One region of the Clostridium gelidum genome, then DNA from elsewhere that is predicted to be linked to it. Evidence: riboswitches for the same ligand, from Rfam matches in the RefSeq annotation. Region 1 holds a riboswitch; each other region holds the start of a gene.

What was found. Region 1 has a riboswitch for lysine ahead of dapA (4-hydroxy-tetrahydrodipicolinate synthase). Riboswitches for the same ligand answer to the same signal wherever they lie in the genome.
Region 2: another riboswitch for lysine. It lies ahead of psyc5s11_RS06355 (amino acid permease); the one in region 1 lies ahead of dapA (4-hydroxy-tetrahydrodipicolinate synthase).
Region 3: another riboswitch for lysine. It lies ahead of lysA (diaminopimelate decarboxylase); the one in region 1 lies ahead of dapA (4-hydroxy-tetrahydrodipicolinate synthase).

What each region holds. Positions count from the first base shown of each region.
Region 1 covers NZ_AP024849.1:5,890,759-5,901,694, forward strand. Annotated here, with positions in the region: gene psyc5s11_RS27020 (P-II family nitrogen regulator) at 354-692, opposite strand; gene psyc5s11_RS27025 (ammonium transporter) at 835-2,082, opposite strand; gene psyc5s11_RS27030 (P-II family nitrogen regulator) at 2,584-2,922, opposite strand; gene psyc5s11_RS27035 (ammonium transporter) at 2,946-4,532, opposite strand; gene psyc5s11_RS27040 (hypothetical protein) at 4,591-4,905, opposite strand; gene psyc5s11_RS27045 (phosphotransferase family protein) at 5,173-6,171, opposite strand; gene psyc5s11_RS27050 (DUF1540 domain-containing protein) at 6,488-6,646, opposite strand; gene psyc5s11_RS27055 (SulP family inorganic anion transporter) at 6,913-8,568, opposite strand; gene dapA (4-hydroxy-tetrahydrodipicolinate synthase) at 8,770-9,636, opposite strand; lysine riboswitch at 9,862-10,028, opposite strand; rRNA gene rrf (5S ribosomal RNA) at 10,352-10,468, opposite strand; rRNA gene psyc5s11_RS27075 (23S ribosomal RNA) at 10,583-10,936, opposite strand, start outside.
Region 2 covers NZ_AP024849.1:1,410,167-1,421,102, forward strand. Annotated here, with positions in the region: gene psyc5s11_RS06345 (Nramp family divalent metal transporter) at 448-1,692, shown strand; gene psyc5s11_RS06350 (APC family permease) at 2,368-4,206, shown strand; gene psyc5s11_RS06355 (amino acid permease) at 4,311-5,741, opposite strand; lysine riboswitch at 5,895-6,069, opposite strand; gene psyc5s11_RS06360 (transporter substrate-binding domain-containing protein) at 6,386-7,219, shown strand; gene psyc5s11_RS06365 (amino acid ABC transporter permease) at 7,336-8,112, shown strand; gene psyc5s11_RS06370 (amino acid ABC transporter ATP-binding protein) at 8,196-8,960, shown strand; gene psyc5s11_RS06375 (ABC transporter permease) at 9,021-9,824, opposite strand; gene psyc5s11_RS06380 (ABC transporter ATP-binding protein) at 9,818-10,522, opposite strand; gene psyc5s11_RS06385 (GntR family transcriptional regulator) at 10,597-10,936, opposite strand, start outside.
Region 3 covers NZ_AP024849.1:5,580,208-5,591,143, reverse strand. Annotated here, with positions in the region: gene psyc5s11_RS25630 (DUF1700 domain-containing protein) at 1-487, opposite strand, end outside; gene psyc5s11_RS25625 (beta/alpha barrel domain-containing protein) at 1,256-1,930, shown strand; lysine riboswitch at 2,110-2,279, shown strand; gene lysA (diaminopimelate decarboxylase) at 2,544-3,839, shown strand; gene lepB (signal peptidase I) at 4,182-4,715, shown strand; gene lepB (signal peptidase I) at 4,843-5,502, shown strand; gene psyc5s11_RS25605 (DUF3006 domain-containing protein) at 5,529-5,750, shown strand; gene ftsH (ATP-dependent zinc metalloprotease FtsH) at 5,812-7,947, shown strand; gene helD (RNA polymerase recycling motor HelD) at 8,234-10,435, shown strand.

The DNA.
Region 1 (10,936 bases):
GTATATTTTTCTTCAGACGAAGAAGTATATTTGCCTCATAGTGGGCTATTAGGTGAACATGCTGATGATGTATGAAGGAAATTAGACTAGCATTCTGACTTGTTATTTCTTTGAATATGCCTTAACACTCCACATTTAAATATATCATTAATATTAGTATATCAAATACTCCAATTATTAAACAAAAATTTATATTCTTAAGATAAATTTAAATTTTAAAATAGAAAACAGTAGATAAATTTGTGTTATACAAATTTATCTACTGTCTCATATATTCTACTAATAAATTATCTTAATAATCTCAGATACAATACTCTTTTTTACACCATATCTTCTTATATTATATATTTATCTTATAATGCAGAAGTTCCTCTTTCACCAGTTCTAATTCTTATACACTCTGCAATATCAACAATAAATATCTTTCCATCCCCAACTTCTCCAGTTCTAGCAATTGATGTTATTAATTCAATAACTTCTTCTACTTGGTCATCTTCAACAACTATCTTTACTTCTATTTTAGGTAATACATTAGTTGTTATTTCAGTACCCCTATGGTATTCCTTCCAGCCGCGTTGTTGTCCGCATCCCATTACTTGACTGATAGTTACTCCATTTATATTACTATTTTTCAATGCTTCCTTAATATCCTCAAGCTTTGAAGGTCTTATAATTGCTTCTATTCTTTTCATAATATATTCCTCCCTAATCATACATCTGCAATAAGCATATGGTACACACATATATGTTGCTTTAATTATAACCTTTTACTTTAATCTAGTTTGTTATACTGTAATTGTACCAAAAATCTTAGTATAAATCTATTACTATATATTAATCTAAACCGTTAAATGCAGGATAAGCTGTTTCACCATGTTCAGCTAAATCAAGTCCATCAGCTTCTTCTGAAGCTTCAACTCTAATATCCATAAATAACTTCATAACTTTTATAATTAAGAATGTCATCACACCTGCAAATACTATTGTTATTGCAATACCCATTATTTGAGCAATTAAAAGTTTAACATCTCCAAAGAAAAGTCCATTCCATTGTGCTGCAGAGTTAATTGCTGTTTGTCCAAATAATCCAGTTGCAATACCACCCCAGATTCCTCCAACTCCATGACATCCAAAAGCATCAAGTGCATCATCATATCCAAATTTAGCTTTTACTTTTTCCATAAAGAAGAAACAAATTGGAGATACTACTATACCTATTATAATTGATGCCCAAATTGAGACAAAACCTGCACCTGGTGTAATTGCAACTAATCCTACTACTGCTCCTGTTGCTGCTCCAAGTAATGATGGTTTGCCATGTTTCACTTTTTCAATTAACATCCATGAAAGCATAGCTGCTGCCGCTGAAGTATTTGTTGTCATAAAAGCTTGAACTGCAAGTGGACCAGCTCCAAGTGCACTACCTGCATTAAATCCAAACCATCCAAACCAAAGTAATGCTGCTCCAAGAACCACAAATGGAATATTATGAGGTCTATATGACATCATACCATGCCCACGTCTTTTGCCTAACATTATACATGCTACAAGTCCTGAAATACCTGAACTTATATGAACTACATTACCACCTGCAAAATCAACAGCTCCTAAAGCTCTTATTAATCCACCATCTCCCCATACCATATGAGCAAGTGGATAATATACTAAAAGTGACCATGCTGCTACAAATATGAATAATGCTGAGAATTTCATTCTTCCTACTAACGAACCAGTTATAAGTGCTGGTGTGATTATTGCAAACATCATTTGAAATGCTGCAAAAAGTAATTGAGGTATATTGCTTGCATATGCTGCATTAGGTTCAGCACCTACGCCTACCATGCCAAAGAAATTAAGTCCTCCAATTATTCCATGAAAGTCATTTCCAAAAGATAAAGAATACCCTACTAAAACCCACATTACTGATGCTAATCCACAAATAAAGAATGATGACATCAATGTATTTAAAACATTTTTTCTTCTAACCATTCCAGCATAAAAGAATGCAAGTCCTGGTGTCATTACAAATACAAGTGCTGAACAAATCATTACGAAAGCACTGTCGCCTAAATTAATTTCCATAAAAAGTCCCCCTTTAAAATAATGAATGTAATTCTAAATTTTTAAATCTATTTAGTTACTTAATTTTCTTAATAATTTTTCAAAACAAATATTAATTTAAAAGTAATTGCGCCCCATTACTTTTGAAAGTTAGCTTTGCAAAGCCATTTTACTTAACACATTACAACATCGTAATTTTGTTACATAAAAAACGGTGCTTGTGAAATATGCCTTTTCCAAGTACATTTCACAAACACCGTTGTTTATATTCTATATTATATTATCTCATTATAAATTTGTCAATGCATTTTTCAAAATCTATAATTAATGTTAATTTATCCATCATATAATTAACATTCATATTTGTTTAGAGTAATTTTCATTATCTATATTTCCTGAGTATCTATAATTCATAAAAAAATAAACCACCATTATTAGAAAATTTGATTATATTAAATCAAATTTTCATTAAAATTGGTGGTTTTCTTATTATTCTTATCAATATTATACTAACTCGTTATTTTATAAAGCGTCTTTTCCACGTTCACCTGTACGAATTCTCACAATATCATCAGCATCATATATGAAAATCTTTCCGTCTCCATAATTACCTGTACTAATTTCTTTTAAAACCTTATCTATTATCATTTCTGCAACTTCAGGAGTTACAACTGTTTCAACTTTTACCTTAGGTAATAAATTTACATTATATTCAGTACCTCTGTAAATAGTTTTGTAGCCCTTTTGATTACCATATCCCATAATATTTGAAATCATAACACCATTAGCATTACATTCAGTTAATATTTTTTTCAATTCCTCTAATTTTTCACTTTTAATAACAATTTCTAACTTCTTCATAACGTTACCTCCTTTTCCTTATATTATATTGATCTTGCATCTTTTTTAAACCTTAATAATTGTTTTATTTCCATATTATCTGCTGAATTATAATCAAGTTCAGGGGATTTTACTAATTGCATATCAGGATATGCAGTAACACCCATCTCAGGAATATCTAAACCATTTAATTCATCTTCCGGTGATACTCTTATGCCCCAAACTTTATCAAGAATCTTGAAGAATATATAAGAAACTCCAAATCCCCAGACAAATAAAACTACAACAGCAATTAGTTGTGCTACGAATTGAGATGCATCACCAAAGAATAATCCTGTTACACCTCCAGCAACACCATTTATACCATCTCCATAAGAACCATCTGCAAATAATCCTAAAGCAAGAACACCCCAAAGACCATTAACACAATGAACAGAAATTGCACCGACTGGATCATCAAGTTTTAATTTATTTTCTACAAATGATACGGATACACATACAAGTAATCCAGCAACTCCACCAATAAAGAAGGCAGAAGGAGCATTTACAAATGCGCAAGGAGCAGTAATTGCTACAAGTCCAGCAAGGGCACCATTTGCAGTCATAGATGGGTCAGGTTTTCCAAATTTAATCCACATATATGACATCGCAACAAGTCCACCTATTGCACCAGCTACCATTGTATTAGTCGCAACTACAGCTAGTCTAAAATCAGAAGCATTTAATGTTGAACCTGCATTAAATGAGAACCAACAGAAGAATAAAATAATTGTACCAACAATAGCCATTGGTATATCATGTCCAGGGAAAGGTCTTGCAGTTCCGTCTTTTTTAAATTTACCAATTCTAGGACCTATAACAATTGCACTTGATAAAGCAAGCATACCACCCATTGAGTGAACAACAGCAGAACCAGCAAAGTCAACAACACCATGACCTAATCCAAAGTTCTTACCAAGGGTAGATAACCAGCCTCCGCCCCATACCCAGTTTCCAAAAAGAGGGTACAAGAACATTGAAATAAACAAGGATATAATAATAATGGCAGAATATTTTACTCTTTCTGCTACAGCACCAGTTGGAATTGTAACAGTTGTATCCATGAATACCATTTGAAAGAAAAACAATGCGTAAATACCTGGATCATAAATACCTGCACCAGATAACATGAATCCCTTATAACCCATAATACCACCAAGACCAGGTATAGAAAGCATTGAATCTAGAGCCGCTCCTCCAGTTCCAAGTCCAGCAGCACCACCTGATCCACCAAATTGAAGGGCAAATCCTACTAAGAAATATCCTATTGCTCCAACTAAAAATACCATAAAGTTCATTGTCATTGTGTGAGCTGCATTTTTACCACGGCAAAATCCTGTTTCAACCATTGCAAATCCACATTGGAAGAAGAAAACCATAAAGCCGGTTATCATAACCCATGTGAAATTTGCTCCGTAATAACCCTTATTGGCAGTTGTTGCAACATCTGTTAATGTTTCAGCTCCAGTTGCAGCAACGTAAGAAGCTCCTGTTGGATCTGAACCTCCTGCTGGTGAAAGTGCTAAAACTAACATTACCGCTAAAGTACCTAAAAATAATATAATTGCACCTAATTTTACTGACTTTTTCATAAATTAGCCTCCTTTAAAATAATAATATTTTTTGTAGTTGTTAGAATAAAAAATTGTGTTATTTTTTTAGTGAAAGTTTTTTTAATTTTTTTCCTTTAAAATTACTCCATTCAAATTTTGACGAAGTTTTAAGTAATTCCTCTTTTAATTTAGTAACTGATAAATAATATCGTATGCCAAGGTATAGAACCAAAAATCCAAATACTTCACCTGGTACATATGAATTTAAAACTTTAAAGTTGACATGGTTGACTAAACTGAAAATACTAAAAAATATTCCCAGAAAAATAACAATCATGGTTGTTGCATAGAGAAAATTAACACTGATTACTTTACTTCTGTTATTCACGATAACTGTATTTTGACTTTTCATTATGATGCCTCCCTTCTTAATAATAATTTTTTCTTTTAGTAAAAACTAAATTTCTAATGACAAAAAAATGGAGCCAAGCTGGTTCAGCTTTGACTCCATTGTCATGAGAACTATTCAAATTATAAAAAGGCACCCAATATAATATCACATTATATTAGACACCTTCGTCATTAAATTAGTATTTATTTACATTATAGTTATATGATTATAAAAAGTCAATTCATATTTGAAAATATTTATAAAAGTATACGGCTATTTTATATCCTATCAATTAGTGAACTTAATAATTTTCATTTCCTTTTTCAAATCTTTATTATCCAATATATCTATATTATTAATTACTATATTCTTTATATTGGAATATTTATTAGGCATATCCTCTTCTCCATTAATTATCTGAATTAAATTAACTAAATCTCGAAGTTTACTTATTTTATACCAATTCTTTTCTAACTTATAATCTGAATTTTTGTTATACTCATTCTTAAATGCTTGTAATAAGTTATTGTTGAAATATTCTTCATATCTAAAAAATTGACCTATATCTGCTAAAGGGTGTCCTGCCATTGCAAATTCCCAATCTAAAATCCCAGATACTTGACCATTTTTTATTAATATATTAGTGCCTTGAAAATCGCCATGAACTAACCTAACTTTTTCATCTAGTTTATCTAATATCTTTTTATTTTTCTTAATAATATTATTAATTTTTTGTATAATACTTTTACCTAGACGTTTTTGAGCTCTATCTCCCATAAATTCTTCATACCATGAAATAAGTGGAGGTAATTCATCTTTTAAATTTAAATTTTCATCTAAAAATCCTGTTTTATTAAACTTATGATTATGTATTTTAGCTAAATATCTTGCAACATCTCTAACAAATATTTCTTCCAATACATATCCTTCACTTATAGCTTCTCCTATACTCTTCCCTTCCATATACTCATAAATTGCATATTCTCTGTTTTGAATAATTTCATCAGTACTAATCTTATATATTCTAGGCACAAGAATAGTTTCCTTTAACTTTGTTAATAATTTGATTTCTTTCTTATGGTTTTGCTCTGTTGAAAAAAATATTTTTAAAATATATTTTTTTTGAAATTCATTTGTTTCTACAATATAATTTGTTGTTCTACAACCCTCATTTATCGGGATTATATTAATGATATTCCTTTCTTCTAAAATCCCGTCAAATAGCCTACCCACTATACTCTTATCAATTTCTAAAAATGGAAATTTTCTTTCCCAATCGTATTCCAATTAAACATACCTCGCTACTCTATATAGTTTTATAATCAATTTCTTCATTTAAGGCACAATCAAATAAATAACAAGTCCAAAGTTGCCATGAATATTTTTTTGATTGTGCCTAAATTTAATTATAATATATTATTGGCATATTTGTTATAAAAGTTTTATTCATATTACTTTATTATATTAGTTTTTTCAAAAAACTAAATCCATATAGATTGTTAATTTTATTTATTATAATTTATACTTTTAAATAAAATCAGAAAGAGATGTTCTAAAAAACTATTTTTTAGAACATCTCTCTAAATTCAAGTGAAATTTAAAGCTATCTTACTTCAAATGACTCACAATCTGTACATTCAACTTTTGTTGGATCAGTTTCATGAGTACCTACTTTGATTTCTTGTAATGTACAATAATCCTTTGATTGTGCATGATATTGACATTGTTCAACAGAACATTTTATAGACGAATTTGCATCCATTTTTATCACTCCTTATAACTTTTTCAATAATATTATTTGCAAAACTCACTTATATATGCAGTCTCTTAGTTGTATACTTATGGGTTTTAATATTATTTAAATTATATATACCTATTATTTCCTCGGAAATAATTAATTTGTAATAAAAAATACTCTAATTAATACTGCTATAAATTACAAAAATAGGATTAATAATTTACACTGTCTATTATTAATCCTATTTAAATTATTCATATGTAAAATATAAATTCAAAAATATCTTTAATTTAAGATACCTCTAGACATTTTATATACTCATAAGCTATTTCTATTGCTTCTGTCTTAGTTTCATATATATGACTTTCTCCAATTTGAACTACGAATCCCATTTTATTTAATACTTTCCTTGGTTGTTCTTGCACATGAGTTAAACAAAATTTTATGTTTAACTTATTGCAATGCTTAAGCAATCTAGTTAATGCATCTATTGCAGATGCATCTATTGCATGGGTATGTCTCATATCTAAAATAACAACCTCAACAGAAGATTCAAGTTCTTTCATTTTTGCAATAAACTCTTGTACTACGCCAAAAAACAGCGGTCCATTTACTTGATATACATGTATTTTCCCCTCTGCTTTTTCTAGTACGCTAGCTATATTCTCATCAAAAACTTCATCATATACTAAATCTCTAATTTCCGTAGTATCTGATACTCTCTTCATAAATAAGAACATTGCCATAATCATTCCAATACTTATTGCAACAACTAAATCAAATGCAACTGTACATCCAAATGTGATTAATAATACAATAACATCACTTTTAGGAGCCTTTAATAATCCTTTAAAAGCTCTCCATTCACTCATATTATATGATACAACCATTAAGATTGCAGCAAGGGTAGTCATAGGTATCATCTTTGCAAGAGGCATTAAAACTAACATGGTAGCTAATAATGTTATAGCATGGATCATTCCTGATATAGGACTTTTTCCACCTGATTTTACGTTAGCTGCTGTTCTTGCTATGGCACCTGTAGCTGGTATTCCACCGAATAATCCACATGTAATATTAGCTATCCCCTGAGCAACAAGCTCCATATTAGAATCATGTGCATCTGAAATCATTCCATCTGCTACTACTGCTGATAATAATGATTCTAATGCTGCTAAAATAGCAATTGTCACAGCAGGTGCAAACAATTTATTTATTGTAGCCATACTCAAGTCTGGAAGTATTGGCATTGGTATTACTGATGAAATTTCTTGAAATCTACTTCCAATAGTTTCTACAGGTAAGTTTAATACTTTTACAAAAACAGTTGCAACTATCAATGCAATCATCGAACCTGGTATTGTCTTATTAATTTTAGGCCAAAACACGATTATAATAATAGATCCTACCCCTACTATCAAAGACCATTTACTTAATAACCCTATGTTTGCAAAATAACTTCCCCATTTAGCAAAAAATTCTGCTGGCACAGTGTCAATTGGTAGTCCAAAAAAATCTTTAATTTGCGTTGACATTAATGTTACTGCTATACCAGCTGTAAATCCTATAGTTATTGTTTGTGGTATATACTTAATTAATGATCCAAATCTTAATACTCCCATTATAATTAATATAATTCCTGCCATTATTGTAGCAGTAATAAGTCCATTTAAACCATATTCCTGAATAATCGAATAAATTATAATAACAAAAGCTCCTGTAGGGCCACCTATTTGGACTCTACTACCTCCTAATAATGAGATTATAAATCCGGCAAATATTGCTGTAATAAGACCCTTCTCAGGTGACACGCCTGATGATATACCAAGTGCTATTGACAATGGTAATGCTATTACAGCAACTATAATTCCAGCTATGATATCTTTCATAACTTGTGCTTTTGTAATTTCCTTGTTCTTAATCATATAAAAGAACTTCGGCATCATTTTTAATCACTTCCTTATTTAACTTGTCAGCTTTCATCTTACTCCTATTTTTTATACTAGTCAAAACAAAATATACATTTTTATTACAATAAAAGCATAATTTTGACATTTAAATTTAACATTTAATTATTTATTTAGTAAGTGATTTCCAATAATATATTATACCCATTTAAATTTTTAAAAACAAATTAAGTGAATTATCTATAATTTAATAATATTATTTAATTTATTTTCTAATTCTTCTGTAATATTAACTAATGGCAATCTAACTTCATCTGAATCTATTAACCCTAATTTCTTTAAAGAATATTTTAATGGTGTAGGGTTAGGCTCTGCAAATAAAAATGGTATCATATTATATAATAACTTCCATTTTTTTAATGCAGCTTGATGATTATTAGTTTTAACCAAATTATAGACTTCAATAAATTCTTTAGTTCTTAAATGAGCCGATCCCATTATTCCACCTTGTCCACCAAGCAAAAGTGTTATGTAGAAATATGCATCCTCTCCCGTTAAAATTGAGAAGTCCTCTGGTGGATTAATCAACAAATCAGTTGTTTGCCTCATATCTCCTGAGCAATCTTTTAACCCTATAATATTCTTTAATTCTGACAATCTATGAATAGTTTCATTTTCAACATTTATTCCAGTTCTATATGGGATATTATAAATTATAATATCTAAATCAGTTCCTTCAGATAGACTTTTAAAATGTTCATACAATCCTCTTTGATTTGGTCTTGAATAATATGGTGCTACAGATAATATACCATCCACATTATACCTTTCTGCTACCTTTAATTTCTTAACTACTTCACTAGTATGATTTCCACCTAACCCTACATATACTGGTACTCTATTATTACTAAACTCCATAGTTTTAGCCAAAACTTCTTCATATTCATTCTCTAGAATAGTAGGCGACTCGCCAGTTGTTGCAAGTGGTATAATCCCATTTACCCCTTCTTCTATATAATGATTAACCATTCTTTCATAAGATTTTAAATCTACCTCTCCGTCCTTAAATGGTGTTACTAATGGTACTAATACTCCTTCAATTTTCATAAATTATTACAACTCCTCAAATTTGTTTTATACCCACAAGGGTCACAATGTATCCTCAAGGGAAACAATATACCCACAAAGTACAATGTAACCCCAAGAGGTACTTAATAAAATAAGAAAACCCGTTAGTATATATACCAACGGGTAGAGTTAATCGCATAAAGCTTTATCTGAAACTAAAAAACAATAATATTATTACTACTACTACTATTTTCAATTTCAGCAAATCCTTGTAGCTCTCCACTTTCGTGACAGTTATGCACATATTCTATGCATACCCAGAAATAAATCTTTACATAATTTAAATCTTCGGCCATAATACCTTTCCTTATTAATCAACGTTTGCAAACTCATAATAAGTACTCTTTATTAATGGCACCTCTACCTAAGGTTTTCGTTATTGAATTTATTGGTATTGTACCACTAATTTGATTTCTTGTAAATACTTCGTCTATCCTGCTACTTAAAGTTGATCTATACTATTACTTAGAGTAATTAGAATATATGAATGGTACTATGCATATATTACTGTTCCTTTTAAAGATATCCACATATAATTAAGAATAATCCACAATATATTTAAAATCATTGTGACTTGTTGTGGATTATTTTTAATATTGTTTCTTCTAATACTATTATTTTAATATTAGTAGTAGTAAATACTTTTTTACTTGCACTAAAAAAGAGATAGTATATTACTATCTCTTTTAGAATTACCTCGCAACGTCCTACTCTGCCACACAGTCACCCGTGCAGTACCATCGGCGCTATAGACCTTAACTGTCCTGTTCGGAATGGGAAGGAGTGTTACCTCTATGCCATCGTCACGAGATTGTTACAAGCAATATTATACTTATAAAAATATAATATGTCAAGCATTTTGAAAGAATTGTTCTTTCAAAATTGCATATAGAATTAATGTATATTTTACAACTTGATTAAATAATTGGTCAAGCCCTCGACCTATTAGTATCAGTCAGCTAAATATGTTACCATACTTACACCTCTGACCTATCAACCTTGTAGTCTTCAAGGGGTCTTACTAGCTTACGCTATGGGAAATCTCATCTTGAGGTTGGCTTCACACTTAGATGCTTTCAGCGTTTATCCATTCCCGACTTAGCTACCCAGCTATGCTTCTGGCGAAACAACTGGTACACCATAGGTCAGTCCATCCCGGTCCTCTCGTACTAAGGACAGCTCCTCTCAAATTTCCTACGCCCGCGACGGATAGGGACCGAACTGTCTCACGACGTTCTGAACCCAGCTCGCGTGCCGCTTTAATGGGCGAACAGCCCAA
Region 2 (10,936 bases), 1.6 Mb from region 1:
TTATGCATGCTCCAAATATACATTGGGACAAGCATAAATGGAACAACCTTCCATTAAGAAGCTTCAGCAGCTTATTTTCAATGCCTACTTCACAAATATGTATCCAATTTCTCTGTTTGGATATGCTCTTAAGTATGGTAATTATTGAATTTAATACCTAGTATAAATACAACTTGAGTTGTGGTTATCTATACTAACATTAAAAATAAAACATCAAGAATTTATAGAGATTATAAATTCTTGATGTTTTTTTGTATATATGATGTGATTTTCAATTATCAATGTTTAATTATCAATTCTCAATTAATGATGATAATTTTAGAAAATTTGCTGTGAATTGTAGATTGTAAAATACAATATATATATAATTAATAGTGAAAAGGTGATATAATCAATATAGATTGATAATAATTATCAATTAATAGAGAAAGGATTTTAATATATATTATGAATAAGAATAATTTTATTTCTAAATGGAAGAAGTTTACTGGAAATGAATTTTTGAAATATGTAGGACCAGGAATTTTGGTTACAGTAGGATTTATTGATCCAGGTAACTGGGCATCCAATATTGCAGCGGGATCTACTTATGGTTATAAATTACTTTGGATTGTTACATTATCAACAATAATGCTTATATTGCTACAGCATAATGCGGCACATTTAGGTATAGTCACTGGGCTTTGTATTTCAGAAGCAATAAATAAACATATGAAACCATCTATTGGAAAAGTAGTAACAGGAACAGCTGTACTTGCAGCTATAGGGACGGCAATGGCAGAAATATTGGGTGCAGCTATAGCGCTAAAAATGTTATTTCATATACCTATAAAAATAGGTGCTTCAGCATCATCAATATTAATCATATTTATGTTATTTACAAATTCATATAGACGGATAGAAAAAATTATTATAGGATTTGTATCGATAATAGGACTATCATTTATATTTGAAACAGCACTTGTAAATGTTAATTGGGGCGAGGCAGCGAAAAGTTTAGTGATTCCTAATATTCCAAGTGGTTCATTGCCAATAATAATGAGTGTTTTAGGTGCCGTTGTTATGCCACATAATTTATTTTTACATTCTGAAGTAATTCAAAGCAGAAAATGGAATTTAAAAGATAAAACAATAATTGAAAAGCAATTAAAATATGAATTTATGGATACTATGTTATCAATGATAATAGGTTTTGTCATAAATAGTGCAATGATATTAGTGGCAGTGACATTTTTTGATAATGGTATTAATGTAACAGAAGTTGAACAAGCTCAAATAATGTTACAACCTCTACTTGGAAGCAGTTCATCATTAATATTTGCAATAGCACTATTGTTTGCTGGAATAGCATCATGCATTACAGCAGGAATGGCAGGCGGATCAATATTTGCGGGATTATTTGCTGAAGAATATGATATAAATAATAAACATAGTAAAATAGGTGTTTTAATTACTATTTTATTTGCTTTATTAATAATATTTTTTATTGATAATCCATTTAATGGGCTAATATATTCTCAAATGTTATTAAGTGTACAACTTCCTATAACTATCTTTAGCCAATTATATTTAACATCATCAGAAAAAGTTATGGGACAATACAAAAATACACTAACAGAAAATATTATACTTTGGATTATTGGTGGTATTGTTGCAGTATTAAATATTATGTTATTAATAAGCATTCTTTAGAGTATATATTGTAATTAGTTTTCTACAATTTCAGTACTAATTATTAAAAAAATCACGTAGGATTTTATCCTAAATGGGTCACAGACTACCTATAAAGAGCATAAATTGTACATTGTTAATTGCAATATATATAAGTGTTAAAGAAGCAAATGAAAAACTTGTTTTGAAATAAGGCACATGAAAATAAATAACAAGTCCAAAGTTGCCATGAATATTTTTCATCAAGCAAGGAGACGAATTACCCTTATAGTGGGACTATTAGGGCAATTTGCCGACGTAGCATGATGGAAAATAAGCTGGCAAATGGACTTGTTATTTTTTTGATTGTGCCTAATATAAATAAAACCTTTATGCATAATTTAAAGTTGTAATATGCATAAAGGTTTTTTGATTATGATTAATTTAAAAATAAAAGAAATTATATAGATTATGTTCAAATTTTAATTTAAATAGTTATAAAAATATGATAAAGAAAAATGTCGAAAAATAAATTTATATGAAAAATAAATGAAAACGATTAATAGAAAATAAACATATTTACATTAGATATCAATGGATATATAATCTGTATTGTTGTAATCACATACAATAGAAGGTGATTATAAACCTTTAAGATATTTGCATATATTAATGAATAAAGATTAATTGTTTTTAAAACAATATGGAGGAATAAATATGTTTAAAAAAATTCAATCACTATTGATTGGAAGGGCTCTTAAGACAACAGAATTAGCTGGCGAAAAATTTAATGTTCTTTGGGGCTTGCCAATATTATCAAGTGATGCTATTTCTTCCGTAGCTTATGCTAGTGAAGAAATATTATTAGTACTTGTACCTGCAATTGGAATGCGTGCATATGGATCAATGATCGAGATCGCAATTGCAATTTCAGTGTTATTATTTATACTCGTATTTTCATATAAACAAATAATTGATTCTTATCCTCATGGTGGAGGATCATATATTGTTGCTAGCGATAATATAGGTAAATTACCAGGACTAGTAGCAGCAGCATCTTTAATGATAGACTATGTTTTAACTGTTGCAGTTAGTACTTGCGCAGGAGCAGCAGCAATAACATCAGCAATTCCAGTACTTTTACCACATAAAGCGTTAATAGCTATTTTAGTAATAGGGTTGATAACACTCGGAAACTTAAGAGGTACAAAAGACTCAGCTAAGTTATTTGGAATACCAACATATTTATTTATATTATCTATAATAATAATGATAGTAACAGGAATTTTTAAGGTTTTAGTTTTAAAAGTAACTCCAGTAGAGTTGTATCAATTAAATGACTCTACACAGGATTTGACTATATTGTTATTTTTGAAAGCTTTTTCTTCAGGATGTACAGCATTAACTGGTATTGAAGCAGTAAGTGATGGAATTCCTAATTTTAAAAATCCAGCTCAAAAAAATGCTAAAACAGTATTGGTTTTGTTAGCATGTATTGTCTTTGTAATATTTGGCGGAATATCATACTTATCAACAATGTATACAGCAATACCTGGTAAGGATATTACAGTAATAGCACAAATAGCTATTCAAGTTTTTGGACAAAATAGTTTAATGTTTTTTGCTGTACAAGCTACAACTGCTATTATTCTTACTCTTGCAGCAAATACAGCATTTTCAGATTTACCTTTGTTATTATCAATACTCGCAAAAGATGGATATGTACCAAGACAACTTAGCACTAGAGGAACTAGATTAAGTTTTTCAAATGGTATAGTATTATTATTTTTAGCAGCATCATTATTGGTATATATGGTTAATGGTAGTACACATCTGTTATTATCACTATATGCAGTAGGTGTTTTCTTATCATTTACATTGTCTCAATTTGGAATGTTTAAGAAATGGACAAAAAGTAAAGAAGGAAATTGGAAACATAAGGCTTTTATAAATGGTTTAGGAGCAACTGTTACAGCAGCAACATGTATAATAATAGGAGTAGAGAAATTTACACATGGAGCATGGATTGTACTTATATGTATACCACTACTTGTAACAGCAATGCTAAGAATTAGAAAGCATTATACTAAAGTAAGAGAAAATTTAGTGATAGATGTAGAAGTAGAAGGTTTAATTGTAAGAGAAGCTATAACTAAACATGTTATTGTACCAGTACAAACAATAAATAAATCTTTTATAAAGACGTTAAATTATGCTTTGACAATTGGCGATAATATAGAAGTTTATCATGTGAGCACAGATGAGGAACAAACAAAGAAATTAATAGAAAAGTTTGCAACACTTAAAATTGCTGCACATCTTATAATTGAAAATGCACCTTATAGAAATGTTAATGAAAAATTAGTTTCTTATGTAGATGAAAAACATAAACAATTAAAAACACATGAAGTAATTACAATAGTTATGCCTCAATTCATTATACATAAATGGTGGCATCAAGTTCTTCACAATCAAACATCTGTATTTTTAAGAAGATCTATATTGAAAATGAGAAATGTAATAATAATAACTGTACCTTATATAATTAATGAATAATTTATAGAAAATAGTTAAAATAAGAGTATCAAGGACGATTAGAAAATCATTTCTTAATACTCTTATTTTTAATTATCTAAAAATATATTTTTTATGTACTTTATCTATATATTATTTTCAGAGAAAACTAAATCAACATCATCTAAAGGAACAACTTTAGTTTTATGTTTAATTTTATAACCGACATATAATCCAATGAATAATGGAATTCCTATATAAGAAGCAATTAAACCTTGCCAATCAATTCCATCAGGTTTTATGCATGAGTATCCTTGACCTATTATTATTATTAAACACATTAATAATGCTAGTATAGGTCCAAATGGATAGAATAGAGCTTTGTATTTTAAATCTTTTAAATTTTTACCTTGATAAATAAATGCTTTTCTAAATCTATAGTGACATAATGCTATACCTACCCAAGCTATAAATCCAGCAAGACCAGATGCAGCAATTAGCCAAACGTAAACTGTACTTTCTGCAAACATACCAGTTAAAAAGCAAGCTGAAGCAATTATAGTAGTTGCAATTACAGCATTTACAGGTACACCTCTTTTATTAGTTTTAGCAAACATTTGAGGAGCCATACCTTCTTTAGCCATTGAAAATAACATTCTGCTTGATGCATACATACCAGAGTTACCAGCAGATAATACAGAAGTTAATATAATTGCATTCATCAATGATGCAGCACCTGCTATTCCAGCTCTTTCAAATACCATTGTAAATGGACTTGTTGAAACGCCGGCTTCTGTAAATGGTATTATAGCACCTAAGACAATTATTGTACCTAAGTAAAATATTATTATTCTCCAAAATATTGATTTTATAGCTTTTGGTATAGTTTTTTCGGGATTTTCGCTTTCACCAGCAGCAACTCCTATAAGTTCAGTTCCTTGAAATGAGAAACCGGCAATTAAAAATATAGCAAATATAGATTTAATACCTCCATGAAATGGTCCATCAGCTATAAAGTAGTTATGAAATCCTACACTGCTCCCACCCATTATACCTAAAATCATTAAAACACCTATTGCTAAAAATACAAGAACTGTAACTACTTTAATTCCAGCAAACCAGTATTCTGTTTCGCCATATGCTTTTGAAGATAAGACATTTAAACCTACTATTATTATTAAAAATATTATACTCCAGAAGAATCCATTCACGTTAGGGAACCAATACTTCATAATTAAAGAACCTGCAACCATTTCAGCTGCTATTGTTATAGCCCAGTTATACCAATAATTCCAACCAAGAGCAAATCCAAGAGCTGGATCAATAAATTTATTAGCATATGTACTGAAAGAACCAGAGATTGGCATATAAGTTGCCATTTCCCCCAAACTAGTTATTAAAAAGTACACCATAATACCTACTAATGTATAAGCTACTAATGCACCTCCAGGTCCAGCTTGATTTAGGGTATCACCCATTGCAAGAAATATACCTGTACCAATTGAACCACCTAAAGCTATCATGTTTAAGTGTCTTGCTTTTAAACCTCTTTTTAATTCGTTGTTTTGTTCATCCATTGCGTTTACTCTCCTTATGATATTAGAATACATAAGCAAGCAACTAAGATAATGAATAAAGATTTACACAATAAAAAAATGCCATGAAAGCATATTCATGACATAAATACGAAGTTGCATATTGAAATAATATAAAAAATCGCATATATTTCCATTGAAAATAGCTCTCCACAAATTGAATTGTGACAGTTATATGCATATTTTACATAAAACCAGTAAATAATATTAAAGCAATTTATTATTTACTTCGGCGAAAGTTCCTTTCATATTAATTGGTTATGCTTAAATCCATAATATTACTCTTAAATTTCGCGCCTCTATCTTAGTTATCTACCTATTAAATTATATCTAATTATCTAATAAAATTAAAAATAAGTCAATATTTTTAATATTTTATATTAAAAATTAAAATTTGATATATTTATACTCTTAATATAGGTGCTGTTTTGTTGGGGAATTATCAATAATTTAAAAAAAGAAATGATAAAACGTTTATAAAACAAATGAAAAGTTTTGTAATTGACAATAATATATGCTGAGGGTATAATTCAGTATATAAATAATTGTTATTGACAATGGCGTCAACTTTAGTAAGGAAAGTTGGCTTATTTTTTTAGCAATAAGAATTTAAGGGGGACTAAGTTATGAAAAGATTAAAAAACATAATTGCAGTGGCTTTATGTGTTGCAACTATTGGTGTATTAAGTGGTTGTGGTTCAAAAAGCGGAGGGGATGATAAAGTGTTACGCGTAGGCACAGAAGGGGCATCTGCACCATTTAATTGGACGCAAACTGATAATTCAAACAATGCAATTCAGATTAATGGTGGCAATGAATATGCAAACGGGTATGATTTAATGATTGCTCAAAAGGTTGCAGATAAAATTGGATATAAACTAGAAGTACATAAAATGGACTTTGATGGATTAATTCCAGGTGTAACTTCTGGAAAAATTGATGTTGCAATTGCACAAATGAGTATTACAAAAGAGCGTATGCAAAGTGTAGATTTTTCAGATCCATATTACAAAGCTAGTATAGTAGCACTTACTAAGAAGGGGACTCCTTATGAGAATGCTAAAAGTGTTGCTGATTTAAAGGGCGCTATTTGCTCGTCTCAGTTAAGTACAGTTTGGTATGATATGTTAAAGCAAATTCCAGATGCTAATATTAAACCAGCTATGGATACTGTACCTTCTTTAATAGTTGCACTTTCATCTGGTAAAGTAAATGTTGTTACAATGGATAAACCAACAGCTATGGCAGCAGTTCATTCAAATCCAGATTTAGTTATGATAAATCCTGAAGGAGATAAGGGATTTAAGGCTTCTGATGAAGATGTAAATATTGGTATTGCTCTTAAAAAAGGAAATAAAGAATTAACTGATAAGATTAATAAAGCAATTTCAGAAATTTCAGAAGAAGATCGTAATAAGATGATGGAAGAGGCTATTAAAGTGCAACCATTATCAAAATAGTAATAAGGAGGTTTGTATTATAAACCTCCTTATTTTAAGGCACAATAAAAAAGTCAGTATACTAGTATATTGTCTTTGCAGTGATTAAAATATATTTTTTGTGAGGTGGAAAAGATATGACATCAAATGCGCCAGTTGGATTTTTTCAATGGGTATGGTTTATTTTACAACATTATGGAAATCTATTTATACAAGGAGCATTTTATACACTTTTAATTGCAATAGTTGGTACAATAGTTGGATGTATTATAGGATTTTTAGTAGGTATAGTAAAAACTATAGAAATAGATTCAGAAGCAAATATAATCCATAAAGTTCTATTAAAATGCTCAAAAATGATTTTATCTGCTTATGTTGAATTTTTTAGGGGAACCCCTATGATTGTGCAAGCTATGGTTATATTCTATGGTGCTATGGAAGCATTTGCAATTGATTTATCTCCATTAGCAGCAGGATTAATAGTTGTTTCAATTAATACAGGTGCTTATATGGCAGAAACTGTACGTGGAGGGATTTTATCTGTTGATTCAGGGCAAACAGAAGGAGCAAAGGCAATTGGAATGACACATTTTCAAACAATGATATATATAGTGCTTCCGCAAACATTACGAAACATAATGCCTCAGATAGGTAATAATCTAATTATCAATATTAAGGATACATCTGTATTAAATGTAATATCTGTAACAGAATTATTCTTTGTAGGTAAATCAGCATCTGGAGCTTATTATAAATATTTTGAAGTGTTTTTTATTATCTGTATGATTTATTTTGTTATAAATCTTATAATTTCTAGATTATTACGTTTTATAGAAAATAAAATGGATGGGCCTGACAGTTATAAATTGGAGAATAATGACTATATGTCAGGAGATATAACTGAAAACAGATAAGCATATTAAAAAAATAACAAGTCAAAATGCTAGTTATTTTCTTTCATATGCCTAAATTATAAAAGTGAAGGTGTGAAAATAAAATGGAAGCTGCTGCAAAAATGAATATTGATGGTTCTATATTGGAAATTTGCCATTTAGGAAAGACTTTTGGGAATAACCAAGTATTAAAAGATATTGATTTTAATATAAAGCAAGGAGATGTAGTTTGTATTATTGGTGCATCAGGATCGGGAAAATCAACTCTTCTTAGATGTATAAATATGTTAGAAACTCCTACTTCAGGCGAGGTACTACACAATAAAGAGAATATACTAAATAAACGCAAAGAAATAACAAGCTACAGGGCAAAAGTTGGCATGGTATTTCAACAATTTAATCTGTTTAATAATATGACAGTGATTGAAAATTGTATGATTGGAGTTATTAAAGTTCTAAAAAAAGATAAAGAATATGCTAAAGATATTTCTATGAGATATTTAAAAAAAGTAGGGATGGCACCTTACATTAATGCTAAGCCACATCAACTTTCAGGAGGACAAAAACAACGTGTTGCTATTGCTCGTGCACTTGCAATGGAACCAGAAGTGCTTTTATTTGATGAACCAACTAGTGCTTTAGATCCTGAAATGGTAGGAGAAGTTTTAGAGGTTATGCGTGCACTTGCTAAAGAAGGTATGACTATGATTATAGTTACTCATGAAATGGCTTTTGCAAGAGATGTATCTACTAGAACTGTATTCATGGAAAATGGGGTTATTGTAGAAGATGATATTCCAGATGTTATCTTCAATAATCCTAAAAATAAGCGTACACGCGAATTTTTAGCTAGATTTATGGAACATTAAAATAAAATGATAAAGGAAGAGGCAATAAGTATACTTATTGCCTCTTCCTTTAATGTTTTATTATTCTAAATTTAATTTATTTTTTAATATATAATTAGTTATTATAAAGTAAGCTATGAAGAATACTAAATCAAATAATATAGCAAATAATAGAAACATGTGAATATTGTAAAATGATTCAATATTATCAAACACAATATTGAAATTTGAAAATGAAAAAGCCATTCCTACAGCAGATGAAATTGCAGCTGTAATCAAGTTTAAGACTATAAATGCACCAAATGCTGAAAGTATTCTGTGTTTACTAAATAAATGTCCAATTGATATAGATGCATATATCATTGTAAGAGATCTTACTAATCCTATTAAAATGGCAATAATTATTTCTATAATTACTACATAAAGTTGAAATCCAAATTGGGCACATCCCTCTGAAAGCACTCTAAATAATTCACGAAAAAAGTAATTAAAAGCACCAGGATTAAATGCCATAATAATTATTGAAAGTATTGCTACAAATCCACTTACAATGTTCCAAAAAGTTGCAATTGAAAGTTTACTTGTAATATTAGTGATGGTAGATACAGGAAGAGTATTCATTAAATATCCTTCATCTCCAAGTAAATTTTTATAAAATCTTTGTATTATTACAAAAAATGTAACTATAAAAACAGCAGCCATAGTACATCCATACGCAAAAATGCTGAGTATAAAAGGAATTGAACCAAAGCCTTCAAGCTTATCAGCAAGACCAGCTCCAATAAAAATTTTATTAATAATAGCAAAAGCGAGTAGTGCTATATAAAGTGGAATAAGGGTTCTAGCAGTTGATTTAAGTTCATATTTCATTAATTTTCCTAACATTTAAATACCTCCCTAAATAGAGTATCAACACTCTTTCCTTCAGTTTCTCTAATTTCATCTACACTTTTAGTTAAGAATATTTTTCCGGATGAAATAAATACTACATCATCTAATACTCTTTCAATATCGGAGATAAGGTGAGTGGATATAATAATAGTTGCATTTTCATTATAGTTAGTGATGATTGTATTTAAAATGTAATCTCTAGCTGCAGGATCAACACCAGCTATTGGTTCATCTAATAAATAAAGATCAGCTTCTCTGCTCATAACTAAAATAAGTTGAACTTTTTCCTTTGTCCCTTTAGACATAGTTCTTAATTTATCATTAGGATTTATATTTAATTTTTGAAGCATTTCATAGGCTTTTTCAGGATTAAAATTATCATAAAAATCTCTAAAGAAATTAATAATATCAGAAACTTTCATCCAATCATTTAAATATGTTCTCTCAGGTAAATAGGAAACAATTTTTTTTGTTTCAATTCCAGGATTAAGACCATTTATTAATATTTCTCCACTTGATGGAGTTAAAAGACCATTCGCAAGTTTTATAAGGGTACTTTTACCACTACCATTAGGTCCTAAAAGTCCAACAATTCTACCACGATTAATTGTTAAGTCGATACCTTTTAAAGCTTCAGAATTACCATAGGTTTTAACTAAGTTCTTACATTCTAAAATAGGGATGTTATCCACATTACTATTTGTAAAATTAGATGTTGAATCATTTTGAGCAGAATCATAAAGCAATTTATTTTCATCATTTTTCATTATTTCATCTCCTTTGATATATTTTCTACCAGTTGAATTGTTTCTTGTTTTGTATATCCGATTTTCTCCATGTTATAAAGAAATTTTTCAATCTGCTCTTTTGCAAGTCCATTTCTAATATCTTTAATCATATTACTATCCTCCGTAATAAATCTGCCACTTGTTCTTTGGCTAAATACTAAACCTGTTCGTTCTAATTCGGTCAATGCTTTTTGCATTGTGTTTGGATTAACTGATGCGTCACTTGCCATATCTCTAACAGATGGTAATTTTTCACCAACTTTATATACGCCTGAAATTATCCTAAGTTGTATTTGTTCCATTATTTGCAGATAGATT
Region 3 (10,936 bases), 310 kb from region 1:
TTAAATTAATATCTTTATAAGAATCATTAATTTTAAGAGTATCCAACTTGTTATTAGTTTCAAAGTCATTTTCCTTATTATTATTATTATTGTTTAAGTTATCATTAGTGTTAAAATCATTGAAAATATCAGTGTAAGTATTATCAGTAACTATAGCTGGTTCATCAATAGAATTTGGATAATTGTTTATAGAATTATTATTATCAGAAATTATGTCAGTGATGGAATTCTTATCATTAATAGGAGTAATATCAGCATCACTTGTAAGACATTCTGAATTAATAGGAGTTTTTAAATCTTCATTCCTATATCTATTAACGATTAAATTGGGATCACCTAATTGCCTTAGTATTTCTTGTTCTGTTTTTCCAGAAGCTAATCCAACCCTAAAGTTATTTTCATAATAGGAAATAATATCTTGTAATTTTATTTCGGGAAAGTCTTTTAAACCATCCATTAAAACATTGAAAAATTCATTTTGGTTCATTAAAATATGCCCCCTTTAATTTTTATGGTATATATTGAATAAGCTAGATTTCATGTTTAATGATTATATTTATTAAAAAATATTTCTCGATTAAAAGTATATGGTATGAAAGGGCATAGTACAATATATTAGGACACAGTTTAATATTTTATTAAGGTATTATATGGTAAAATAATAAAGTATTAAGAAATTCTTAAGGTCTGATATAAATAAAAAATGGGAATTGTACAAGCACTGTGAATAAGTATGTGGATAAGTACTGCATGTATGTCTATAAATATGGGGGATTAAGCTAGTAAGTTACAACGATTAGTCATGATGTTGATAACTATATAATGATTGTGGATAAGTTATAAGTAATCTTGCTCTTTGAACTTCTCCAGCGAACAAATGTGAGTCAAGTTTCCTTTGATTTGGGTCCTCAAACTTGGTTAACTCGTGAATATGAGTTAACCTCACTATAAAAGTTATTTTCATAGTGACTGTTTTAAATAAATGTTGTTAAGTGCATTAGATGGAAAGTAATAATTATAAACAATATCCACACTTTTGTGGATAAATACTGTGGATATTGTGGATAAGTTTTAAAGATAAAAATTAACTTTAAGAAAGAATATAAAGGAGTATAATATATTGTATTAATGATTTAAAAAATAACAAAAGTGTTCACAATTAAAGAAAATTATTATATAGTAAAATGTAATTATGAAAGTTTAGTAAGCCAAATTAAACATATTCAAAATAAATAATGAGGAGGGGATAAGAATTATGGTAAGTAAAGAGGCGAAATTTATTCCTCAAATAAAAGGTACACTTAGAAATCATGTGATAGAGGTTCCAGCAGTCATAAGAAATTGTGGCGGAATTACGATTTTTGGAAAAAGAATAAAGTCATTATTATTCAGCACGGATGTTGCATTAATAAGAAATAGTAATGCAGATGCTATTATAGCAGTGTATCCATTTACACCACAACCTCTAATAACACAAGCTCTTATTATGGCAGCAGATGTTCCTGTTTTTTGTGGTGTTGGTGGAGGAATAACGCAAGGTAAAAGGGTTGTGAATTTAGCTATGGATGCTGAGTTTAAAGGTGCTATGGGAGTAGTAGTAAATGCGCCTACAACTAATGAAATTGTTAAAAAAATTAGAGCGACTATAGATATACCAGTTATAGTAACTGTTATTTCAGAAGATGAAGATATTGCTAAAAGAATCGAAGCTGGAGCAACTATATTAAATGTTTCAGGTGGCAAAGAAACAGTTAATATAGTCAGAAATATTAGAAATAGGTTTCCAGAGTTTCCTATAATAGCTACTGGTGGACCAAGTGAAGAGTCAATTTATGATACAATTCAAGCCGGAGCTAATGCCATAACTTTTACACCACCAACTTCAGCAAGTATTATGGGAAGCCTCATGGATAAATATAGAAGTGAATAAAAGATAAGTGAGAATCGCGTGCTCAGTGAACGAATGCGAATCGAGTTTCATTTAATTTAAAAAAAGTGTTGATTTAAGGAAAAAATATGGTATCATATTTTTAATAGTTTAATAATATAATAGTAACTATTATAAGTTTCAAGGAATAGAATTTTAGAATATTACGAGAATATAACATGACCTGGGGTAGAGGTGCTGTAATAAAGAGTAGGTATAAGGAGTCGGTAGGCAATGATTTATACACAAAGGTATTATAGCCGAAGAAATGAATTAATATACGGTAATTTATTTCTGGATATTCATAGAATATGTGAATAACTGTCACGAAAAGTGTTGAGCTACAAGGTGCCTTTTTCAGTTAACAATGAACAGTTAACAGTTAGCAATTTAGAAATAAAGAAGGATGATTTTGTTAGTATATAAATTAAAATCCATATAACAATTCATTTTTGATAAATTGATAATTAATGAAAATATTGAGCATACAAATTAGCATAAGCGACCACTCGTCACAGATATTTTCTGTGGCGTTTATTTTTTTGAAATTTACAATAGACAATTGTCAACTGTAAATTGTACATTGTCAATTGAATTTAATTTGGGGGTTAACGAAATGAAATTATTTGGAACGATGAAAGCACAAGATAATCAATTAGTAATTGGTGGGGTTAGTGCCAAGGATTTAGTAAAGGAATATGGAAGTCCGTTATATGTATTCGATGAAGCTTTAATAAGAGAATACTGCACTGATTATAGAAAGTATTTTAAATGTGAAGAAAATAATAATAGAGTAGCCTTTGCTGGAAAAGCATTTTTGACTATTCAAATGTGCAAATTATTAAAAGAAGAAAATATGTGTTTAGATGTTGTGTCTGGTGGAGAATTATATACTGCGCATATTGCAGGATTTCCACTTGAAAAAGTAATGTTTCATGGAAATAATAAAACTTTAGATGAAATAGAGCTAGGAGTAAAATTAGGCGTAGGAAATTTTGTTGTAGATAATTATTATGAAATTGATGCATTAAATGACATAGCTAAGGAATATAATAAAGTTCAAAATATTTATTTGAGAATAACACCAGGAATCGAAGCACATACACATGATTATATAAAGACAGGACAAATAGATTCAAAATTTGGTTTTGCACCAGTTGAAACTGTTATAGAAGATGCTATTAAGAAGGCTATAAGTTTAGACAATATAAACCTTGCAGGAATACATTGTCATATAGGTTCACAAATTTTTGACTTGGAACCATATGAGGATGCTGTAGAGATAATGTTAGAGCTTGTAAGAAAAACTAAAGAAAATTTTGGCTATTTGATTAAAGAAGTAGATTTCGGTGGTGGCTTTGGGATATATTATACTAGCTCGGATGAACCAAGAACAACTGAAGAATATTGCAAGACAATAATTAATAAAGTTGATGAGGTTTGCATCCGAACTGGTCAAGAAAGACCAATTCTCACAATAGAACCAGGAAGAAGTATTGTAGCTAATGCGGGAATTACTTTATATACTATAGGTGCAGTTAAAGAAATTCCAACTGTCAGGAAATATGTTTCAGTAGATGGTGGGATGACTGACAATATTAGACCAGCTCTTTATAATGCACAATATGAAGGTATTATTGCAAACAGAATTGCAGGTGATTTAGAAGAGACTGTAACTGTAGCAGGGAAATGTTGTGAATCAGGAGATATATTATTAGAAGATATTAAGCTCCCAGAAGTTAAAAGTGGAGATATTTTGGCTATAATGACTACAGGTGCTTATGGTTATTCTATGGCAAGCAATTACAATAGAATACCAAAGCCAGCAGTGGTTATGGTTAAAGATAATGAAGCAAGATTAATCTGTAGAAGAGAATCTTATGAAGATTTATTAAAGAATGATTTAATCTAGAGTCATGTTGTTTTAAAGGTACTATATTTAAAAAATGGGTATTTTAGAAAATTTTACATGTAATAAGGATGATATGCACTAATTTTTAAAATTAGTGCATATTTTAATATCTGTGGAATTATAAAATGTAGATATAATAAAAAGATATAAAAGTTTACAACTTGTAAATATTTAAAACAATAAATTATGGTATACTAAAACAGTATCGAAAAATAAACACCTATAAAAAAAACTCAACCAAGACTTAAAGAGAAACCTAATCATAACATGTTAATGGAATATATAACCATAAAATATAAAACGTGGAGGCAAAGTGGTGTGACAGAAAATGCTAAAAATCAAATGACAGAAGATAAAAAGATTAAAAAGAAGTCAACAATAAAAGAATGGATAATAGATATAGCAGTTGTTGCTGTTGTAGCACTTTTAATTTGGAAGTTTGTGGGTTATGGGGTTTGGATTAAAAGTGGATCTATGATTCCAACCTTAGAAGTTAAAGATAGATTGATTGTAACAAGAGTACATAATGCTGGTAATTTAAAGGAAGGGGATATTGTACTATTTAAAAATGATGAATTTAAAGGTGATATTTTAATAAAAAGATTAATTGGACTTCCCGGAGATAAAATAGAAATTAAAAATGGAGTTGTCTTTAGAAATGGAGAACAGCTTAAAGAGGATTATGTGAAAAATAATGAAAGATATGATGGTACATTTCAAGTACCACAAGGAAAATACTTCTTTTTAGGAGATAATAGAGCAAATTCTGATGATTCAAGACATTGGAAAAAAGGTCCTTATGTTGATGAATCTGATATAGAAGGCAAGGCTAGAATAAAATATTATCCAATAAAAGATTTTGAAATATTAAAGTAATAGCAATAATTGAAAAATGAATATTGATTATAAGTGCAAATAGTATTACAATGATATATTAATGTTAATTTAAATGTATATATGATTGAAACTATAAGAGCAGTTTAATAAAAAGGGAGAACGTTAAATGAGAGAAGAAGATGAGATGATGGAATCAAAAGATATAGATAGCTCAGAAAATAGCTCTGATCTAACCAATATTTATTATTCAAAATCAGAAAATATAATAGAGGATAAAGAAGAAAACTTATCAAAAAAGGGATTCATAGCAAGTTTTCTATCAAAAGGTAGCTTTTTCAGTGAATGGATAATTCCAATAATAGCTGCCATAGGAATAGCATTACTAATAAATAAGTTTTTAGTTTATAATGTTTATATACCAAGTGAATCAATGGTTCCAACTTTAAATATTGGTGATAAATTAATGGTAACGAGAGTGTATGATACTGATAAAATTAAAAGAGGAGATATAATTGTATTTTTTTCAGAGGAGCTTAATGAGGTGCTTATAAAAAGAGCAATAGGACTTCCTGGAGATCATATTAAAATACATGATGGTATTGTCAATGTAAATGGAGAAGATATTAAAGAAGATTATGTAAAAAATAATGAAAGTTATGATGGGGATTTTAATGTGCCAGATAATAAATTCTTCTTTTTAGGAGATAATAGAAGCCGTTCATATGATGCCAGAAAATGGATTAATCCATTTATAGATGCTTCCAATATACAAGGAAGAGCTAGAATTAAATTTTATCCATTTAAAGACTTCGGTAGTTTAAATTAATGTGTATTATGAAAAGAGGGGATTAAATGGAGGAAAAGTATATAATAGATAGAGTTGAAGGAAACTATGTTATTGTTGAAAAGGAAAATGGAGATATGTATAAGATATGTATTGAAAATATTGAGAGTAATTTCAATGAAGGAGATATTTTAATTAAGAAGGGTGAATACTTTGAAATAGACAAAAAGTTTACGTTAAATAGAAAAAAGCAGATAAATGACAGTATGAAAAATATGTGGGAAGAGTAATACTGCATATGAATATGACTAAAGATAAAGAAAATAAATAATGTTAAGGAAAGGTGATTAGATGCAGAATAATAATAAAAATGGAAATAATAAAAATGGAAATAATAAAAATGGAAATAATAAAAAGAATAATAAAAATTCTATGACCATGGCGATTACTTACTTTCTAATAGCTTTTGCATTTGTAATGGCATTTAATTATGCAAAAGATTCAACGACAACTCAAAGAATTACATACAATGAATTTTCAAAATTACTAAGTGATAAAGAAATTTCAAAAGTTGTTATAACAAGTGATGATTTAGTTATAACACCTAGTGAAAATAATGGAGAATATAAAGGAAAAACTTTATATACAGGGAATATGAATGATCAAAGTTTAATTCTAGCTTTAAAGGATGCAAACATTGACTTTTATCGTGAAAATCCTAAGCAAACTCCAATTATGAATTTTGCACTTACTTGGATATTACCTATGATACTTCTATTTTTCATGTGGAAGTTCTTGTTTTCTAAAATGGGCGGAGGCGGAGGCGGTGTCATGGGCATCGGCAAGAATAACGCTAAGATTTACGTAGAAAGCGATATAAAAGTAACTTTTGATGATGTAGCAGGGCAAGAAGAAGCTAAGGACTCATTAAAAGAAGTTATTGATTTCTTAAATGCGCCAACTAAGTATACTGAAATAGGAGCTAAATTACCTAAGGGAGTTTTACTAGTAGGACCTCCAGGAACAGGTAAAACACTTATTGCAAGGGCTGTAGCTGGAGAAGCTAAAGTACCATTTTTCTCACTTTCAGGTTCAAGCTTTGTTGAAATGTTTGTAGGAGTTGGAGCTTCAAGAGTTAGAGAATTATTTAAGGATGCAGTTGCAAAAGCACCATGTATTATTTTTATAGATGAAATTGATGCAATTGGTAAGAGTAGAGATAATCAAATGCAAAGTAATGATGAAAGAGAGCAAACTTTAAATCAATTACTTTCTGAAATGGATGGATTTGATTCATCTAAGGGTGTAGTTTTACTTGGAGCTACAAATAGACCTGAAATACTTGATAAAGCACTGTTAAGACCAGGTAGATTTGATAGAAGAGTTATTGTTGATAGACCAGAATTTAAAGGTAGAGAAGCTATACTTAAAGTTCATGCAAAAAATGTACATTTAGGTGATGATGTTGATTTACATGAAATAGCAAAAAGTACTCCAGGAGCTGTAGGAGCTGATCTTGCTAATATTGTAAATGAAGGTGCTTTAAGAGCAGTAAGAAAAAGAAGAAAATTAGTACTACAAGAAGATTTGAGAGAAGCTGTGGAAGTTATAATTGCAGGTAAAGAGAAAAAAGATAGAATTCTTTCTCCAAAAGAAAGAGAAATTGTTGCATATCATGAGGTTGGTCATGCACTTGTTGCAGCATTGCTTAAAAATACAGAACCAGTACATAAAATAACTATTGTTCCCAGAACTGGGGGTGCACTAGGTTATACTATGCAAATAGAAGAAGAAAATAAATATTTAAATTCTAAGGAAGATCTAATAAATCAAATAACAATGTTAGTTGGTGGTAGAGCTGCTGAAGAAGAAGTATTTGATATAGTTACAACCGGAGCATCAAATGATATAGAAAGAGCAACTGCAATTGCAAGACAAATGGTATCAGTTTATGGTATGAGTGAACAATTTGATATGATGGCATTAGAGTCTATTCAAAACAGATATTTAGATGGCAGGGCTGTAAGGAATTGTAGCGAAGAAACTTCAACTATTCTGGATAAAGAAGCAATGAATATAATTAGGGAAGCTCATAAAAAAGCAAGAAAAATCATAAGTGATAATAGAGAATTAATGGAAAAAATATCTGCTGTGCTTCTAGAAAAGGAAAGTATTTTTGGCGAAGAATTCTTAGAAATTGTCTATGAAAAGTATCCGGAAATGAAGGAAACAAAGGAAAAAGAAAAATTAGAAAATGATAAGCAAGTAAAAGATCTAGAAGAAAGAAGAGCTAAAAAGCATTCAATAGATACAATTATAGATGATGACGCCAATAAGAATGAAGAAAAGTTTGAAATTGGAGTTATTGGTGGAATTAGAAATAATAAGACGGATGAAGATGCAGCTGAAAATGAAATCATAACGAGTGGAGAAACTAAACCTCGGCTTGATGGTGAAGCTGAAACTACAGATGATTATAAATTGTAGTTTTGGATTTGTTATTTATTTTCATGTACCTAAGATGAGAACTGAGACTATAAGTAATTACAAATTTAAATAAAAAATATTAATGCACAATGGAGGACATAAAACTGATTTAGAGTTTTTAGCCATACATTGTGCATTGTCAATTGACAATGTACAGTTAACAATTAACAGTTAAGGAACAAAGCCCAATTGGCTTTTAATAATTTATTAGAAACTCCAAAAGAGTTTCATCCACAATTGTTAATTGTAAACTGTTAATTGTAAATTGAATAAAGGGGTTGGAATTTTGGATAAACAAGTAGATTTCTTAAGAGAAGAAAATAAATTAAATGAAATTTTAGATATATTAAATAAGGAAATTTTGAATTATGTAGAGAAAAGAAAAGGTGTTACAAAATACATTCTTGACTCTAGAAAGAAATATATTGAAGAATATAAAGATGATGACGATCAAGTTATAGATTACTTTGATCATGAAAACTATGTTCAAGAAGAATCATATAGGACAATAGATAAAAGGCTTATGGAATATACAAAACTTAAGGAAGCACCTTACTTTGGAAAGGTTACTTTTAAGGAAAATGAGGATGTTCCAGAAGATATGTATGTAGGCAGATACGGATTAACTTTAGAGGACAGTTATGAACCTTTGATTGTTGATTGGAGAGCTCCAATTGCAGCCCTTTTTTATAAAGGAGCACTTGGAAAAGCAAGTTATAACCCGCCAATGGGGGAAATAGATGCGGATATATTATCAAGAAAACAGCTAATAGTTAAAAAAGGTGAATTGAAAGGTGTATTTGATTCAGCATTAGATGTTAAGGATGAAATACTTCAAATGGTTTTAACTGAAAATTCATCTGATAAGTTAAAAGATATAGTGATGACTATTCAAAGGGAACAAGATGAAATTATTAGAGAAGATAGAAATAAAGTAGTTGTTGTAAATGGTGTTGCAGGTTCAGGTAAGACAACTATTGCACTTCATAGAATTTCTTATTTGCTTTATAACTTTAGAAAACAATTTGGAGATAAGGTATTAATTTTTGGACCTAATGATATTTTCATGGATTATATAGCTCAAGTACTGCCCACTCTTGGTGAGGGTAATATAAAACAAAGTACTTTTGAGAATTTTGCAAAGAAGGAACTTGGCTTAGAAAATATAAAAGTAAAGACTTTTGGAAGTTATATTGAAGATGCTATGAATGGAAATGAAACTGCATTAGAAGAATATAAGTATAAAAGTTCTAAGGAATTTTTGGAGTTATTAAATTCAAGCATACAAGCATTAGATAAAGAATATTTTGAAATACAAGCAATTAAATTTAAAAACACAGAAATTGTTTCAACTAAAGAAATAGAAGAATTATTCACTGTTCATTATAAAGATATGCCTTTGTTTAGAAGAAGTGAAAAGATAAAAAGAATACTAATAGTTAAGATTAAGGATAAAAGAGATGAAGAAGTTTATAAATTAAATGCTGAGATTAAGGAAAAGACAGATAATTTATCAAAAGATGAATTAGAAATGGAAAAAAGTAATATAGAATACATGAAAAGAATTAAAATAAGAGAAATTATAAGAGAGGTTATAATTTGCCGTAATGAATTAGATGCTTGGATTAAAATTGAGCCAATGATAGATATTTATAAGAAAATGGTTAATTCAAAAGGAATTAAAGAAGATACGTTGGATAATGTAGATAACATCATTTTGAGGACAATTTTAAATGACAATAATGAAGTTTTAAAAGAAGAAGCAAATAATTTAGGATATATGGATTTAGCAGGAATGCTTTATTTTATGGTGAAATTACAAGGAATAAAGGTAAAGGACGAAATAAAACACATTGTAATTGATGAAGCACAAGATTATAGTTTTATACAATTTGAAATCATTAAGGAAATAACAGGATGCAAAAGTTATACAATAGTTGGAGATTCTAATCAAAGATTAATCACAACTAGTAAAGAACCTGCAATGCTTCATTTAGATGAAGTCTTTAAGGATTCTAATATTGAAATTAAGAAATATGAATTAAATAAGAGCTATAGATCAACTCAAGAAATAATGGAATATGCAAATCAATTCTTAAATGAAGAAAAAATAATTCCGTTAGTTAGAAGTGGAGAGCCTGTTATTCAGGAGGAAACTTCAAGTGAGGAGGACTTTGTAAATACTCTTATATCAATAATTGAGGATTATGAAGAAGATGGATATGAAAATATTGCAGTAATATTTAAAGGTAAGAAGGAATTAAACAAATTTGCCCATCTTATTAAAGAAAGAATTAATATACAAAATCTAGATAATGAAGATATTCTTTATAAGGGCGGAAAGGTACTTATACCAGCTTATTTAGCGAAAGGTCTAGAATTTGATGGTGTAATAGTAGTGGAAAATGGAGAGATTCAGCCTTTAGTTAAGTATATAATGTGTACTAGAGCATTGCATAGATTATCTATAATTAAAGATTTAATATAACCTTAAGGTGAAAACTACATTTATGCGGATAACCACCGAAATTGAATACATGTTTATTCCAGCGGACTAAGAAAATTTCGCTGGAAGACACTAAATGGCAGGTTGCATCCATTTTAGTTTGCTCCCAATGTAAAATTGGGACAAACTAAAATGGAACAACCTGCCATTAAATGTCTTCATCAGCTTATTTTCTAATGCCGCTTTCACAAACATGTATCCAATTTCTCTGTTTGTTTATACGCCTAAGTATAGTGAATATTCACTACTATAAATTCCAATTAGTATTTGAGTATGTATATAGATAAACATACTTAATGGTATTAATGTTCAATTTGTCATAAATTATATTTGGGAATTTATGTATTAGAATGTAGAATATTTAATGATATATATATTCAAATCATAAGTAAATCAATCTAAATAAAATCGGACAGTATACATAAAAGATAGATAAATATATATACTATCATTAGGAAAGATTACTATAATTATAATTCTACA